DNA from 4 places in the Bacillus sp. XB1 genome. Region 1 is predicted to be linked to each of the others. Evidence: riboswitches for the same ligand, from Rfam matches in the RefSeq annotation. Region 1 holds a riboswitch; each other region holds the start of a gene.

Evidence for each region. Region 1 has a riboswitch for thiamine pyrophosphate ahead of thiC (phosphomethylpyrimidine synthase ThiC). Riboswitches for the same ligand answer to the same signal wherever they lie in the genome.
Region 2: another riboswitch for thiamine pyrophosphate. It lies ahead of tenA (thiaminase II); the one in region 1 lies ahead of thiC (phosphomethylpyrimidine synthase ThiC).
Region 3: another riboswitch for thiamine pyrophosphate. It lies ahead of thiM (hydroxyethylthiazole kinase); the one in region 1 lies ahead of thiC (phosphomethylpyrimidine synthase ThiC).
Region 4: another riboswitch for thiamine pyrophosphate. It lies ahead of tenA (thiaminase II); the one in region 1 lies ahead of thiC (phosphomethylpyrimidine synthase ThiC).

The regions. Positions count from the first base shown of each region.
Region 1 is NZ_JBNRIL010000003.1:87,668-91,904, forward strand. It holds gene ACK1U5_RS21680 (arsenic transporter) at 1-611, shown strand, start outside; gene thiC (phosphomethylpyrimidine synthase ThiC) at 713-2,473, opposite strand; TPP riboswitch at 2,586-2,701, opposite strand; gene lldP (L-lactate permease) at 2,773-4,237, opposite strand, start outside.
Region 2 is NZ_JBNRIL010000001.1:2,908,855-2,913,091, forward strand. It holds gene ACK1U5_RS14965 (ABC transporter substrate-binding protein) at 1-169, opposite strand, end outside; gene ACK1U5_RS14970 (ABC transporter permease) at 166-918, opposite strand; gene ACK1U5_RS14975 (ABC transporter ATP-binding protein) at 918-1,667, opposite strand; gene tenA (thiaminase II) at 1,636-2,331, opposite strand; TPP riboswitch at 2,417-2,520, opposite strand; TPP riboswitch at 2,581-2,692, opposite strand; gene ACK1U5_RS14985 (SH3 domain-containing protein) at 2,962-4,116, shown strand; gene ACK1U5_RS14990 (hypothetical protein) at 4,122-4,237, shown strand, end outside.
Region 3 is NZ_JBNRIL010000005.1:108,918-113,154, forward strand. It holds gene topB (DNA topoisomerase III) at 1-1,847, opposite strand, end outside; TPP riboswitch at 2,074-2,183, shown strand; gene thiM (hydroxyethylthiazole kinase) at 2,256-3,065, shown strand; gene thiE (thiamine phosphate synthase) at 3,081-3,740, shown strand; gene ACK1U5_RS24665 (anaerobic C4-dicarboxylate transporter family protein) at 3,855-4,237, opposite strand, start outside.
Region 4 is NZ_JBNRIL010000001.1:1,131,877-1,136,113, forward strand. It holds gene ACK1U5_RS05750 (DUF3937 domain-containing protein) at 266-529, opposite strand; gene tenA (thiaminase II) at 927-1,616, opposite strand; TPP riboswitch at 1,744-1,849, opposite strand; gene ACK1U5_RS05760 (D-alanine--D-alanine ligase) at 1,923-2,837, opposite strand; gene pdxR (MocR-like pyridoxine biosynthesis transcription factor PdxR) at 2,842-4,237, opposite strand, start outside.

The DNA of each region.
Region 1 (4,237 bases):
GTTTCGTCTTCCTGATGCGCTGTCTTCTATTCGTTGCATCCTTCTTATCCATCCCAATTGAAATCGTTGCAGTACTTGGTTCACTCGTTCTTCTCATTTGGAGATGGTACTACTTACGAACAAATCCTGTCGACATTTTGAAAAAGACACCGTGGCACATTTTAATTTTCGCTTTCTCTATGTACGTCATTATTTACGGACTCCACAACGCAGGATTAACAGCTGCACTTGTACAATGGCTCGAGCCAATTGTGAATCAGCATCTACTCTATGCTAGCTTTGCAATGGGCGGACTTGTATCCATCCTCTCTAACGTCTTCAATAACCATCCTGCCCTTATGATTGGTACAATCACATTAACAGAAATGGGACTAGATCCAGTCACATTAAAAACTATCTATCTTGCAAACATCATTGGTAGTGACATCGGTTCACTATTACTACCAATTGGTACGCTAGCTTCACTCATTTGGATGTATATTCTGAAACAAAACAAAATTAAAGTAAAATGGAAAGACTATTTAAGTGTATCCCTTATCGTTATCCCGCTCACAACAGTCGTCACACTATTCCTCTTATTCTACTGGGTACATCTCTTCTTCGCCTTATAAACAACAGAAGCCCCATTTGCTACCGTCTTAGCAAATGGGGCTTCTTCTATAATAAAGTTAGGTACTACAGTGTGATCAATCAAGTAAAGAGGTGTAACATGTTATTGATATAAATGACTACCAGCTTCTTTAAATTCTTCTGCTTTCTCTTTCATTCCTTTTTCAATTGCTTCTGTCGTTTCTAAATCATTTTCTTTTGCATATTCACGAATATCATGTGAAATTCTCATACTACAAAACTTCGGTCCACACATTGAACAGAAGTGAGCTGTCTTTGCCCCTTCTGCAGGCAACGTTTCATCATGATATTCCATCGCACGTTCAGGATCTAAAGATAAATTAAATTGATCGCGCCAACGGAATTCGAAGCGTGCTTTTGAAAGTGCATCATCACGCTGATGAGCCGTTTTATGTCCTTTCGCAAGATCAGCCGCATGCGCTGCAATTTTGTACGTAATAACACCCGTGCGTACATCATCTTTGTTTGGCAAACCTAAATGTTCTTTCGGCGTTACATAACAAAGCATCGCTGTTCCAAACCAGCCAATCATCGCAGCTCCAATTGCAGATGTAATATGGTCATAACCTGGTGCAATATCTGTCGTTAGTGGCCCAAGTGTGTAAAACGGCGCGCCCTGACAAATATCAAGCTCTTTCTCCATATTCTCTTTAATTAAGTGCATCGGTACGTGTCCAGGTCCTTCAATCATAACTTGCACATCATGTTTCCAAGCAATTTTGGTTAATTCACCAAGTGTTTCAAGCTCAGAAAACTGTGCTTCGTCATTGGCATCTGCAATAGACCCTGGACGTAATCCATCTCCAAGAGAGAACGAAACATCATACTGCTTCATAATTTCACAAATCTCTTCAAAGTGAGTATATAGGAAGTTTTCTTTATGATGGAATAAACACCACTGCGCCATAATCGAACCACCGCGCGAAACGATACCTGTCGTACGCTTTGCCGTGATTGGAATATAACGAAGCAATACACCAGCGTGAATCGTAAAGTAATCAACGCCTTGCTCCGCCTGCTCAATTAACGTATCACGATATACTTCCCACGTTAAATCTTCTGCAATTCCGTTTACTTTTTCCAGCGCTTGATAGATCGGTACAGTTCCAACTGGTACAGGCGCGTTACGAATAATCCACTCCCGCGTCGTATGAATATTTTTACCTGTAGATAAATCCATAATCGTATCTGCACCCCAGCGCGTTGCCCATGTCATCTTCTCTACTTCTTCTGCAATCGAAGAAGATACAGCTGAGTTTCCGATATTGGCGTTTACCTTCACATGGAAATTACGCCCGATGATCATCGGTTCAGCTTCTGGATGATTAATATTCGCTGGTAAAATAGCGCGACCTTCTGCGATTTCCTTACGAACAAACTCCGGCTCTACCCCTTCACGAATCGCAACGTATTCCATCTCAGACGTAATAATGCCATTACGTGCATAGTGCATTTGCGTAACGTTTGCACCTTGCTTTGCTCTAAGCGGCTGGCGATCCATTTGCGGGAAAACAGGTGTATGCTTCGAAGCTACTTTCACACCGTCATCCTCTGGTTTCACTTCACGCCCTTCGTATGCTTCTACATCACCACGCCCCATAATCCAAGAGTGGCGCGGCGTTGGAATTCCTTTTTCCAACTCGACCTTATACGCAGGATCTGTATAAGGACCGCTCGTATCATACACACGGATTGGTGGATTTGGAACGCCATTCGTTTCGCTTTGTTCAATCTCACGCATCGGCACTTTCATACCTTCTCGTGGTCCATCCACATATACTTTCTTACTCCCTGGTAAACTCGACTTCAATTCAATTTGCTCAGCTGAAACAGATTGTTTCATAAATTTTGTTGCCCCCCTGTTCGTGACAAGGACAAGATATGGCCAGCGCATGCCAAAATAAAAAGAGCCAGGTCCATAAAAAAATAAGGACCTGGCTCATAAAGACATCATTATGTAAAGCCGTTAACTTCCCTACGCTGGTACGAGCCAGATCAGGTCCAAAGGGTTAAGAAGTTCACGCGCTTCTCTCTCAGCCTACGCATACGTTAGGCACCCCTAGTTTATCACTGATTTAATTTTCAATACTTTCCCATCATACACGATAATCTGAAAAATGAAAAGTTTATTTCTTTTGCACTTTACGGAATCATCCACGTTAAATAATACGCCTGCACATACGTCATAATACCAACAATAATTACGAAGAATAAGCTATGCTTCACTGTAAAACGGAACAAATCCGATTCTTTTCCAGCAAGACCAACCGCCGCACAAGCGATCGCAATCGACTGCGGGGAAATCATTTTCCCTGTTACACCGCCTGTTGTATTTGCTGCAACAAGAAGCACTTCAGATACGCCGACTTGCTGCGCTGTAATGGCTTGTAAATTTGAGAACAGTGCATTCGCAGACGTATCAGACCCTGTTAGGAATACGCCAATCCAGCCTAAGAATGGTGAGAAGAACGGGAATAGTCCGCCAGTTCCGGCTAATGCTAACGCTAACGTAGAAGATAGACCAGAATAGTTTGCAATAAATGCAAACCCTAGTACAAATCCGATAGATAGAATTGGCATTTTTAATTCGCTTAACGTTTCTTTAAATGTCACTGCTGCATCTTTTACATTCATTTTCAAAATAAACATGGAAATGATACAAGCAATTAAAATCGCTGTTCCAGTTGCCGATAATACATCAAACTTCAGAATTGCCTCGTAAGGCGTTGGTTTATTTACAATTGGCTCTGCTTTCATTACTAAATTATGCAGACCTGGAATTTCAAACTTAAACACAAGACTTTCTAAAGCCCCTCCTGGAGCGAATAATGCCTTAAAGAAACTTTGGCTCCAAATGACTACCATAACCGTTAATACGATAAATGGGGACCATGCCTTCACTACTTTTCCAAACGTTAATTTTGGCATCGATGCTACTGTCGTTGTTGCTGCTACTTCACTATTTGCTTGTCCAGATTGATAAGTTTCTTTCGGCTGCCAAACTTTTAAGAACAGCGCTAAACTAATTAAACTTACAAGTGCCGATGTAATATCCGGAAGTTCCGGTCCTAAAAATGTCGCTGTAATGAACTGCGTAATCGCAAATGAACTACCCGCTACAAGTAACGCAGGCCACGTTTGTCTTATCCCTTTAAATCCATCCATTAAAAATACGATAAAGAATGGAACAAATAATGATAGGAACGGTAATTGATGCCCAGCCATTTGTCCAATTTTATGTGGATCAATACCTGTTACTTGTCCAGCAACTGTAATCGGAATTCCCATCGCTCCGAACGCCACTGGTGCAGTATTTGCAATCAAACAAAGACCTGCTGCGTATAAAGGATTTAACCCAAGACCCGCAAGAAGCGCTGCTGTAATCGCTACTGGTGCCCCAAATCCTGCCGCTCCTTCTAAAAATGCTCCAAATGAAAATCCAATTAAAATAACGAGTAGACGATGATCGTTCGTAATCGATAATACCGATGCACGAATCACATCAAATTGACCTGTTTTCACAGAAATTTTATATAAAAATACGGACATAATGATAATCCAAGCAATTGGCCATAACCCGTACAAAAAACCGTACCCGGTTGCTGCC
Region 2 (4,237 bases), on a different contig from region 1:
CTTTTTCAATTGCTGCATAGATAAAGCTATGTACCGCATTTGGATACCAATCTAACATGACTGTTATTTCTTTCTCTTTTTTACTTTTGTCTGATGCTGAATTACTCGAACATCCTGCAATTATTGCAATTAATAATGTAAACACAAAGATGCGCTTTAAAAATTTCATGAATACTTCCTCCAACTAATGAATTTCTTTTCTAATATGGAAATAATTACGACGAAGAAAATAGCTAATAATGATAACAATACAATAGGTGCAAATACGCCAGCTCCATCTAACTGCGTCATCATTCTCTTACTGAAATATCCAAGCCCAGCTTGTGCACCGAGCCATTCTCCAATTGCTGCTCCGATAACACTAAGCGGAACTGCAATTTTTAAAGCTGAGAAAAAATAAGGAAGAGCAGATGGCAACTTTAATTTGAGAAAAATATCTCTTTTTGTTGCTCCATATGTAACTAAGAGCTCCTCCCATTCTTTTTTCGTACTACGCAGTCCATCATACGTATTGACCGCAATTGGGAAAAACGTAATTAAAACTGTGACAACAACCTTACTCCAAATTGTGTATCCAAACCATAAAACAAATAGCGGAGCAAGCGCAGTAATCGGAATCGTTTGTGAAGCAACTAATAATGGATAAAATGCTCTCTCCATCCATGTACTCGCATTCATTAACATCGCTAGCCCTACACCTAATACGATAGAGATAACAACACCTATTAAAACGACGTATAACGTTGCAGGTAAATGAACTGTAAATAATATGTCTTTTAGTTTCCATATCTTCATTACAATCGCAGAAGGTGACGGTAAAATGTACATCTCATCTACAATTCTTGCTCCTATTTCCCACACAGCTAGTAAAATACTAGAAAGTGTAATAGCAGGAACTAATTCTTTCAATCGGTTCATCACACAAGTACCTGCCTTTGTAACATACTAAGAAGCTCATCTTTCAGCGCTAATACTTCCGGTTTATATAAATCTTTTCGTGTTCTGTTATGATCAAGCGGTACAGTCCGCTCAGTCAAAGTCGTTATCGGCTGCTGTTCCACTACTAAAACTCGGTTTGAAAGAAATAACGCTTCTTCAACATCATGAGTAATGAATAAAATTGTTTTTTCCCACTCTTGCCATTGTTCAAACAACCATTCTTGCAAAGAGGTCTTCGTTAAAGCATCCAACGCACTAAATGGTTCATCTAACAGCAATATTTCCCCGCCTGTTAATAAAGTTCGAATAAAAGATACACGTTGTCTCATACCACCAGATAAATCTTTCGGATATTTTTTCTCATACCCTTGCAAACCAAATTTATGTAACAGTTCCTTTGCCTTTACTTGTGCTTCTTTCTTCTGTACACCTTGGCACTCTAGCGGCAGGGCAGCATTCTCAATAATTGTTCTCCACGGCAAAAGCATATCTTTTTGCGGCATATATCCTACAGGATGGTGCTTTGTTTCTGTCAGTTCTATCTGTCCAGTACTTACCTTTTCTAGACCTGTAATAAGGCGAAATAAAGTACTTTTCCCACATCCACTCGGTCCGATAATACTGACAAACTCTTTCTCATGTATAGAAGCATTTAATTCATGGATGATTGGTTTCTCATCGTAATGAAAAGAAACATTATGAAACTGTAGTATGTTCTTGCTCCTCAAATCCCCACATCTCCTTACGATAGGACATATCCCAGAATAAATATTCAAATCGACTGGAATATAAGAAAATCTCCTCTAATCTTTCTAGTTCTGTCTCAGACTTTCCAACTGCCATTTTATTTAATAAATCTATTAACCAAATACACAGATTACCGTATTCTTCCGAACTATATCCTTGAATCCACTCACCAAAAAACTCATGATCTCTTGCTCCAGGAATATCATTTAAACGCTTTCCAATTTCCCAATAGCTCCACATACATGGAAGAAGCGCTGCTATTAATTCCGCAAGTGTGCCATTTTGAGATACAGACATCATGTAATTTGTATAAGCTAAATTTTTAGCAGATGGTTTCGCAGACTCTATCTCCTCTATAGAAATTCCAAGTCTTTTTGCATATTGTTTATGGATTGTCATTTCGCCATTTAATATTCCATCAATTTGTTCAGCGAACTTTCCCATTACTTGTGGATTCGTTGCTTTTACAACACCAATCGCATATAACTTTGCATAATCTAGCAGATATAAATAATCTTGAATAATATAATACTGGAATTTATCTTTTTCTAACGTGCCATCTCCCATACCCACTACAAACGGATGATTATGACTCATCTCCCAAACCGGTTGCACAGTTTCTAATAATCTATCGCAAAATTTCATTTCTCTATCCCCTTTCAATATATGTATCTAAATAAAAAACCACTTCTATATATAAGAAGTGGTTACAGCAAATAAAGTTATACATTTATTCGATGTTCCACTTCCCTTCGCTAGTATTACCTAGATCAGGTGTTGTAAGGGTTAAGGATTATTCCTCTCTCAGCAAATCAAGCACCCCTAGTGGTTTCAATATGAAATTTTTAAATAAAAAAGCCCCGTTTCTATACGCAAAGAAACGGGGACTCATTGTTAGTGTCCGAATTGCTTCCCTACGCTAGCATAATCTAGATCAGGTAATAAAAAGGATCAAAGGCTTACGGCCTACTCTCAGCTGGCAACACCAGCTCTCCTAGCAAACTATAAAATTATCACTGTCAGTATAACACCCTAATAAGACATCATCAACTTTTTTAATTTTCTTAATTATCAACATAATATCAAAGTTATACAATACATACATTCTATTTTAGAAAATAAAACCCCAATTAATTGCATAAGAAGGAATCATTATCCTCAAAAAATTTATTTTTATATTGATTTCATATTACATTTATGTGAATACACCCACTATATTATATCTTTATACTATAATAAAATTACAACTATACAACTAGAGGAGGTCTCTATTCCATGAATATGAAAGCTACTGCTTTAACAGCAACTACTGTAGCGATTGCTTCTTTACTTCCTTCTATGGGTGAAACAAATGTACAAAAAGCAAACGCTGAACAATTATCTAATATTAAAACTGGGTATGTCAAAGTCGATCAAGTAGCATTACATACAGAAGATAACGTAAAAAGCACATCAATTGATACAATTCGCTTTAATACAAAAGTGAACATCCTTGAAACAACTAATGAGTGGTATAAAGTATCTGTTCATAATAAAGTAGGTTATGTACAAAAAGATACTATTTTACTAAAAAACAAACTTCATTCTAATGATCAATACATCGTTAATGCTAATGCATTAAACGTTCGCTCTGAACCTAATTTAGAATCTTCCATTTTAGATGTATTACCAAATGGCAAGTTTATTACCGTTCAAGAAGATCAAGGCGAATGGTATAAAATATCGCATAATGGCCAAACAGGTTACGTACAAAAAGCATTCATCTCTAATGGTTCACAACCCTTAGTAAAAGGAATCACCGTTCAAAATAATACAAAATATACTGTTGCAACACCTAATCTAAATGTACGTAGCAACGCTAGTACAAGTAGCGCTCTACTCGGTTCATTACAAAACGGTACACAAGTACAAGTAGTAGAAACTGTAGGAACTTGGTATAAAATTCGTTTTGGCACAGGATACGGATATGTAGCAAAACACTATGTAGTACAAAATCAACCACAAGCTAAAACAGATCAACCTTCATCAATTCCAGCTGCTTTCAAATTCCCTGCTCAAGGAAGAATTAGCTCAACCTTTGATATACGCTGGGAACAAATGCATTATGGTATAGATATTGCCGCTCCAGGAAACGTCTCTATCCAAGCTGCTGCTGCAGGTAAAGTTGTGAAATCTTATTATTCAGCTAGCTATGGCAATGTTGTTTTCATTGCGCATCAAATCAATGGGAAATTATATACAACTGTTTATGCTCATATGAAGGATCGCACTGTACAAGCTGGTGATCAAGTACAAACTGGACAATTAATAGGTCATATGGGAAACACAGGTCATTCATACGGGCAACATCTTCATTTTGAATTACATAATGGAGAATGGAATTTTGAAAAAACAAATGCAGTAAATCCACTGCCATATTTAGTTAGGTAAATTGTATGCCACGCAATATACCTCTTATAATTGAATACGTAGCCTTTTTAGGTTTAATCTGCTGTTTAATCATTTACAATACAAACATTGTATTTTTATCTATTATTATTGCTTTTGTTGC
Region 3 (4,237 bases), on a different contig from region 1:
TCTGGACAAGACTTCGTTGAAATGTTGTCATGTTTATATTTCTTATCACTCGATTTAATTTCAGCAACAATTTCTTTCGTATAGTTCTTCATTTCCGAAATGAATACTTCTTTCTTTAATTTTCCTTTTGCAATTGCTTCAAGTTTTTGTTCCCACTCACCAGTTAGTGTAGGTGATTTTAATTCTTCTGGTACTAAATCAAGTAATTGACGACCTTTTGATGTAATGTGAATATCTTTACCACGTTTTTCAATTAAGAAAGAATTGAAAAGTTTGTCGATAATATCTGCACGTGTCGCTACAGTACCTAATCCACCAGTCGATTTTAACGTATCAGCAAGTTGTTTATTTTGCGTATCCATATATTTTGTAGGATTCTCCATTGCTGAAAGTAAAGTTGCTTCATTAAAGCGTGCAGGTGCTTTCGTTTGACCTGATGTTTGCATAAGTAACTTTACAGTTAATGTATCGCCCTTTTCAATGTGAGGTAGAATCTGCTCTTTTACGTCATCAGTTACATCATCGTCTTCAAATCGATTTTCGTATACTTCCTTCCAACCAGCATGTAAAATCGTTTTTCCGCGTGCAATGAATGTTTCATTGCCGACCTTTGTGCGTAACGTTAGTTGTTCGTATTCGAATGCTGGGAATAAAACAGCTAAGAAACGTTTTACAACTAAATCATAAATTTTGCGTTCTTTATCTGTGAATGCTGCGAAGTTAACGTATCCTTCTGTTGGAATAATCGCATGATGATCGCTTACTTTACTATCATCAACAAATGATTTGTTAGGTTTGATAGGCTTTTGTAATACTTTATGTGCGAAGGGACGGTATTCTCCAACACCACATGCTTTTAGACGTTCTGGAAGTGTTCCAACGATATCAGATGAAATGTAGCGTGAATCTGTACGAGGGTACGTTAGTACTTTATGCTGTTCATACAATTTTTGCATAATATTTAATGTTTCTTTAGCAGAGTAACCGAACTTTTTATTTGCATCACGTTGTAATTCAGTTAAATCGTAAAGACCAGGAGAGAATGACTTCTTCTGTTTCTTATCAATTTCCACAACAGCAGCATTTTGTTTATCTAAACTTTTTACAATACCATCGATTTTTTCTTTATTAAAACTACGGCTATTGCCATTTGCATCTTGCCAAGTAAGTTTGAGCTTCTCCATTGTTTGAGCTTCGATGCCGTAGTAAGTTTGAGCTTTGAAGTTCTTTATTTCATCCTCACGACTAGCAATCATAGCAACAGTAGGGGTTTGTACACGGCCGCAATTTAACTGGGCATTAAAGCGAGTCGTTAAAGCACGAGTTGCATTAAGACCGATATACCAGTCAGCTTCTGAACGTGCAACTGCTGAAGCATATAAATTGTCATATGCCTTACCTGGTTTTAAATTTGCAAAACCATCTTTAATTGCTTTATCGGTTACAGAAGAAATCCATAAACGTTTGATTGGTTTATTTAGCTTAACTTTATCGATAATCCAGCGTGCGACTAATTCCCCTTCACGTCCAGCGTCTGTTGCTACAATAATTTCATTTACATCTTTTCGAAGTAGCTGACTTTTTACAGCATTAAATTGTTTACCAGTTTGTTTAATAACCGTTAATTTCAAACGCTCAGGTAGCATCGGTAAATCTTCTAAATTCCACTTTTTATATTTCACATCATAACTTTCTGGATCTGCTAATGTAACGAGATGACCTAAAGCCCAAGTTACAATATATTTACTACCCTCAAGATAGCCGTTTCCTTTTTTATCACACTTCAGTACACGAGCAATATCTCGTGCAACGGAAGGTTTTTCAGCGATTACAACGCTTTTTGACATATTAAAAACATCCTTTCAAATTTCCATAAGTTAAATATAGCATACATCTTCTTGAGATTCAGTTTCGCTCCATATTTGATCGGTTTTTAGTGGGATGAACAAAACACTCACTGATTAAAGTTTCACTTGATTATGTTTATTGTTATATAGGTTGCTTCTATATTAAATAGAAAAGTAAAGAACTTGTTATTTTAGTAGAATAAGAGTAGACTTTGAAGTAGATGAATAATAAGCACATGGGAGTTTGTGGATGCAAACTGAGAGTATGACTAGTCCGTCATTGACCATTTGAACCTGTTGGATAATGCCAGCGTAGGGAGAGTGTAAAAGCACATGTTCAGGCACTTTGCGTACGCGCAAAGTGTCTTTTTGTGTATCTCCCATCATTATAGTTAGGAGATGAAAAGGATGAATATGAAAGAAATTAGTAAAGTAGTGGATTTGGTGAGAGAATCTAATCCGCTCGTTCATAATATTACAAATGTTGTTGTAACAAATTTTACTGCTAACGGTTTGTTGGCACTTGGAGCATCGCCTGTAATGGCGTATGCAAAAGAAGAAGTAGCAGAAATGGCTAGCATTGCTGGAGCGTTAGTATTAAATATGGGGACACTTCGTCCTGAAGAAGTAGAAGCGATGTTACTCGCGGGTAAATCAGCAAATGCGAACAATGTGCCAGTACTATTTGACCCAGTTGGTGCAGGAGCAACTTCGTATCGAACAGAAGTTGCGAGACATATTCCAGCCGAAATAGATTTAGCAATTATCCGCGGAAATGCGGCTGAAATAGCAAATGTTATTAATGAGAAATGGGAAATTAAAGGGGTAGACGCTGGTACTGGAAATGGCAATGTTGTAAGTATTGCAAGGCAGGCAGCAGATGAACTAAATACAGTTGCGGTCATTACTGGAAAAGAAGATGTTGTTACAGATGGAGAGAGAACTATTGTTATTCGAAATGGTCACCCTATTTTAACGAAAGTTACGGGAACAGGTTGTTTACTAACTTCTGTAATAGGAGCATTTGTAGCAGTGGAAAAAGATTATGTAAAAGCAGCAGTAGCCGCATTAACGTTTTATGGTGTAGCTTCGGAACTGGCAGCTGCTAAGGCGGTAGAAAAAGGGCCTGGTAGTTTCCAAATTGAATTTTTAAATCAATTAGCGAATACAACTTCAGGTGATATTGAGAAGTATGGGAAGATTGTGGAGTTAGAGTAAGAGGGAGTGAAAGAAATGGCACGCATTGAAATAGATAAAATGTCTAAGCTATTGCAAGTGTATTTTATTATGGGAAGTAATAACTGCACGAGGGATCCTTTAGCTGCATTGAAAGAAGCGTTAGATGGTGGAGTGACACTTTTTCAGTTTCGCGAGAAGGGGGAAGGTTCTTTAATCGGAGAAGATAGAGTGCGCTTTGCAAAAGAATTGCAGACGCTTTGTAAGGAATATAGTGTTCCTTTCATTGTAAATGATGATGTAGAATTAGCCATTGAATTAGATGCAGATGGTGTTCATGTTGGACAAGATGATGAAGGAATTACATCTGTTCGTGAAAAAATGGGAGATAAAATTATCGGCGTATCTGCTCATACAATTGAAGAAGCACGCTTTGCAATCGAAAATGGAGCAGATTATTTAGGCGTTGGACCTATTTTCCCAACGAGTACGAAAAAAGATACGAAAGCGGTTCAAGGAACGAAAGGGTTAGCTTATTTTAGAGAACAAGGAATTACAGTGCCAATCGTTGGTATTGGTGGGATTACAATTGAAAATACAGCGGCAGTTATAGAAGCGGGTGCGGACGGTGTTTCAGTTATTTCAGCAATTAGTTTAGCGGAATCTGCGTATGAAAGTACGAGAAAATTAGTTGAAGAAGTAAAGAGAAGTTTGTAGGGAAGGAAGTGTAGTATTTTAAGTGCTACATGAAGAAATAGACTGCCCAAAATTTAAACAAATATTTGATTAAAAAAGCACAAACCTTTTTAAATAAAGGTTTGTGCTTTTTCTTTAAAACATAATTGAAATTAAGAGCATTCCAATTCCGATAGAAGTAAATGTTGCAATTAGGCCCGGAATCATAAAACTATGATTTAATACGTATTTACCGATACCTGTTGTACCAGTACGGTCAAAGTTAATGGCAGCAACGATTGTTCCATAGTTTGGAATGAAAAAATATCCATTTACTGCAGGGAACATCGCAATCAGTAGCGCTGGTGGAATACCAAGAGATAGTCCAAGTGGCATTAAGGCACGAACTGTTGCTGCTTGGCTGTACAGTAAAATAGATAGAATGAATAGTGCGATAGCAAATAGCCAAGGTGCACTTGTTACTAAATGCTGAATCGATCCTTGAATCATATTTAAGTTTCCATTAAAGAAAGTATCTC
Region 4 (4,237 bases), on a different contig from region 1:
AAAAATTAAAAAATATGAATTCTAGCGTCATATCTTCATACTTACTAAGTTCAATTAATTTCTCAATAATTATGATCCATATCCTATATATTTCCGTCTGCTGCTTAGATTTTTCTGTACTGTAAGTGGCTTTCGCTATAACACCTCCAAGTGACCAGTTTTTATGACGGTTAAGAAATTCCAACAAAAAAAGCCCTAATTAGGGCTTTTCATTCTATTTCTCCAGCAAAGCTCTCTATGAAATTGTTAATTAAAAAAGACACACTTAGATTGATGCGTCTTTTTGTGATGCCTCTTTTGTGAAATCATATAAAGCAATTGCGCCTAAAAGAACAAGTATACCTTGAGGAACATCTAGCAAAATAGTTTTCCAAATTTCTGGAATTACCCATTTAATATCTGCTGCTGTTTCAAGATATGTTTGGAAATAGCTGATTGTAAAATTAATTATCCCTAAAAATACAAACAACGATAAACCAAATCGAATTAATTTCTTATTTGTAAACATATAACACCTCTCAAAATTCATTGGATATTCCTGCTTTTGCTTCTTTATATTTACATATCTCTATATCTAATTTTAACACATAAAGAACTCAAAAAAATACGATATGCATATTTGCATATCGTATTAACAACACTCCATGATAATTTAGAAATTCCTGCAAAGAAAAAACAACTCCGTTACAGCTAACAGCTCGGGTTTCTTTTCTTATTTAACTTCATACCACCAACATTTACGTTCTTTGATTGTAAAATAAATGTGACAGAAGTTTATCCAGTTAATGCGTAGACAAGTAAATGAGCTAAATTATCGATATTCTATTTCGCCATATCAGTAGCACTAATGACTTTACGCAAATTTGACAAGAAAAAATATATAGCTAGGTATGATCCATACCTAGCTATAACATTACTTCTATTCTTTATCCAATTACGTCTTTTACGTCTGTATCCACTGGCCACTTTTCTAATGTATAAGCCATTTCCCAAAATGAATATTCATATTGACTGCTAATAATAAAATGCTGTTTCATACGCTTGCGGTCTGTCTCTGTTACTTTTTCAGCGATAGTATCTAAACGTGTAATTTGCTCTTCAACTAGCGTACGGAACCAATCAGATCCATAAGCAGAAATCCATTCGTTATAAATTTGCTCTTCCGGCTGGCACTCTTTTAAGCGTTCGCCAATTTCATAATACAACCAATAGCAAGGTAAGATTGCTGCAATAATATCTCCTAAATGTCCTTCATACGCAGCACGATACATATGTGAAGTATACGCATATGCAGTTGGCGCAGGAATAAAATTATCTTTTTCTTCTTTTGTTATCCCTAGCTTTTTAGCAAAATTCTCATGTAATGATAATTCCGCCTCATATGTATTTTGGGCATGGTGTGCCATACGAGCTGTCGTTTCTAATTCAAGAGCTTTTGCAGCTCCTAATGTTTGTACTCTAGCAAAATGACTCAAATAATATGAATCTTGAAGAACATAATAGCGAAAACTAGCTAAATCTAACGTTCCTTCACCAAGTTTTTTTACAAAAGGATGGTTAAAACTCGCTTTCCAAATTGAATCTACTTCTTTACGTAACGATTGTGAAAAAGTCATTTAAATCCCTCCAATAATATATAAAATATAGATATTTATCCACAGCTATTAACGCTTTAAAATAAAAAAACTTTCTTTACAGGCGTAAAGAAAGTGAAATTGACAGTATTTATTTACTCATTAAATAGCAACGTCTTTCCCACTTCCCTACGCTGGCATTAACCAGATCAGGTACTAAGAGTCTCAAAATCACATTTGATCTCAGCCTATAAAAGGCCCCCCTAGTGGATAAATATTTTGTTTTTATAATGTATTCATCATAGCATACTTCGTGAAACTGTCAAAAAAATTAGTTATATAATTCCCTTAAAACCCCTCTTCTTTTCTAACTTTTAATGATGTTTCAATAATCATATCTAATAGTTTGCTATAACTAATTCCCGCTGCTTCTGCACTTTTTGGCAATAAACTTGATTGTGTCATCCCTGGTAATGTATTAATTTCCATTACATATGGAACTCCGTCCTTCACCATCATATCAACTCTTGCATAAACACTACATTTTAATGCTTTATAACAAGCGAGTGACGCTTTATTTACACGTTCATTAATTTCTGCTGGAAGTTCAATAACTTCCTCAACTGTACTAGTATCATCATATTTTGCATTGTAGTCAAAGAACTCGGCTGCATGTCGAATTGAAACTATAGGTAACTGTTTTCCATCCAGAATGGAACATGTAATTTCATCACCTTTTATATACTTCTCAATTACTACTTCAGAATCCCATTCGAATACAGTTTCTAGCATTGAGATCAATTCATTTTTATTATAAACGATTTTCACTCCGACACTCGATCCGCCAGAGTTTGGTTTTACTACTAATGGAAATCCTAACTTATCTAACTCATCAAGATTTAGATCCTCCATTTTTGTAAGTTCAATCCAATCTGGTGTTTCTACACCTTCATAACGTAAAATCTTTTTCGAAATATTTTTATCCATACATATACTGCTAGATAACATATTACTTCCGCTATAAGGAATCCCTAAACTCTCCAGTGTTCCTTGAACTGTCCCATCTTCTCCGTATTTTCCGTGTAACGCGAGCAACGCAAAGTCAATGTCTTTCGCTTTTTCAATTAAATCCACTTTTTCATTTAATGTAATTGGAACTATTTCATACTTATTTTTATCTAAATGAGCAATCATTTCATTCCCCGTCATAATTGAAACTTGTTTTTCAGACGATACCCCGCCCATAATAACACCGATTTTCATTTTCTCAACTCCAAATTTCATTTTTTAATGTATCACCAATTATTTTAATTCCCCGAACTATTTCTTCTTCTTTCAAGCGCGAAAACCCTAATCGGAAAGTGTTCGCTCCTTCTCCATCAGAGTAAAAAACATCTCCAGGTGAAAACGTAACGCCTTTCTCATAACACTTTTGTAAAAGTGTGCGGGCATTCATATGCTCTTCTAGTTCTATAAATAAATGAAGTCCACCATCTCCAGTCATTCTTTTGAAATGAATGTACTGGTTACATGCCCCGACAGCTAACTCATATTTTTTCTTATAAACAGATCTTGCCTTTTTTAAATATTTCTCAAAATATCCCTCATGTAAATATTGAAACAGAACAGCTTGATCTAGCGTAGATGTGTGAATCGTTCTTGCTCTTTTTACGCTTTCTAAATAATGAATCAGCTCTTTATCTGCAATAATCCAGCCTACACGTAAACCAGGGAAAAGTACCTTTGAAAAGCTACTAATATAAATCACATTATTGCCAGCTCCAGCAAAAGTTAATAATGGAGCTAAATGTGAACCTGAATAACGTAATTCTTCATTAAATCCGTCCTCTATAATAGGAACGTTGTATTTTGAGAATAACCTCATCAATTCCGTTCTTTTCTCTGAACTCGTAACAATACCGGTTGGATTATGATAAGAAGGAATTAAATAAGCAAAATCAAAATCTTTTTCACGCAAACTTTTTTCAACTTCATTCGTATCAATACCATCCTCATGCATATCAATCCCATGAACTTCAAGTCCATGTAAACGGAAAAGCTTAAGTGCAGCGTGGTGAGTTGGATTCTCACAAATGACACGACCGGATTTTTTTGATAAAGAAGAGAGTACAATATCCAATCCTTCTGTAAATCCATTTGTAATTAGAATATCTTTATTCGAAATGTCTACACCTTTCATTTCCATGTAATGAAGTAAATAATTCATTAACGGTCTATATCCCTTTGCATATCCGTAGTTCAATACGATGTCTCCTTCAATGGACATACGAGTAAGAAAAGCTCTTTTGAAATTTTCAACATCAAATAGCTTCTCATCTGGGGCTATACTATTAAAGACAATCATTCCCTTTTCCCAACGAACACCATGTTTCATTAAATCTAATTCATCCGCTAATGCGGTCACTGTATTAAGTTTATTTTTCCAATTTATTTCAACAGACGAAGTGTTAGATATATCCACCTTCGCAACAAAGTTCCCTTTTCCTTTAACTGCATAAATGAGTCCTTCTTGCTCTAAATCTGCATAAGCAGCGAGTACAGTGTTTCTACTCACACTTAGTAATTCACTTAGTTCCCTTGTTGATGGGATTTTTTGATCCCCGAGCAAATGCCCTTTCATAATCATCTTCTTCAAATAATCT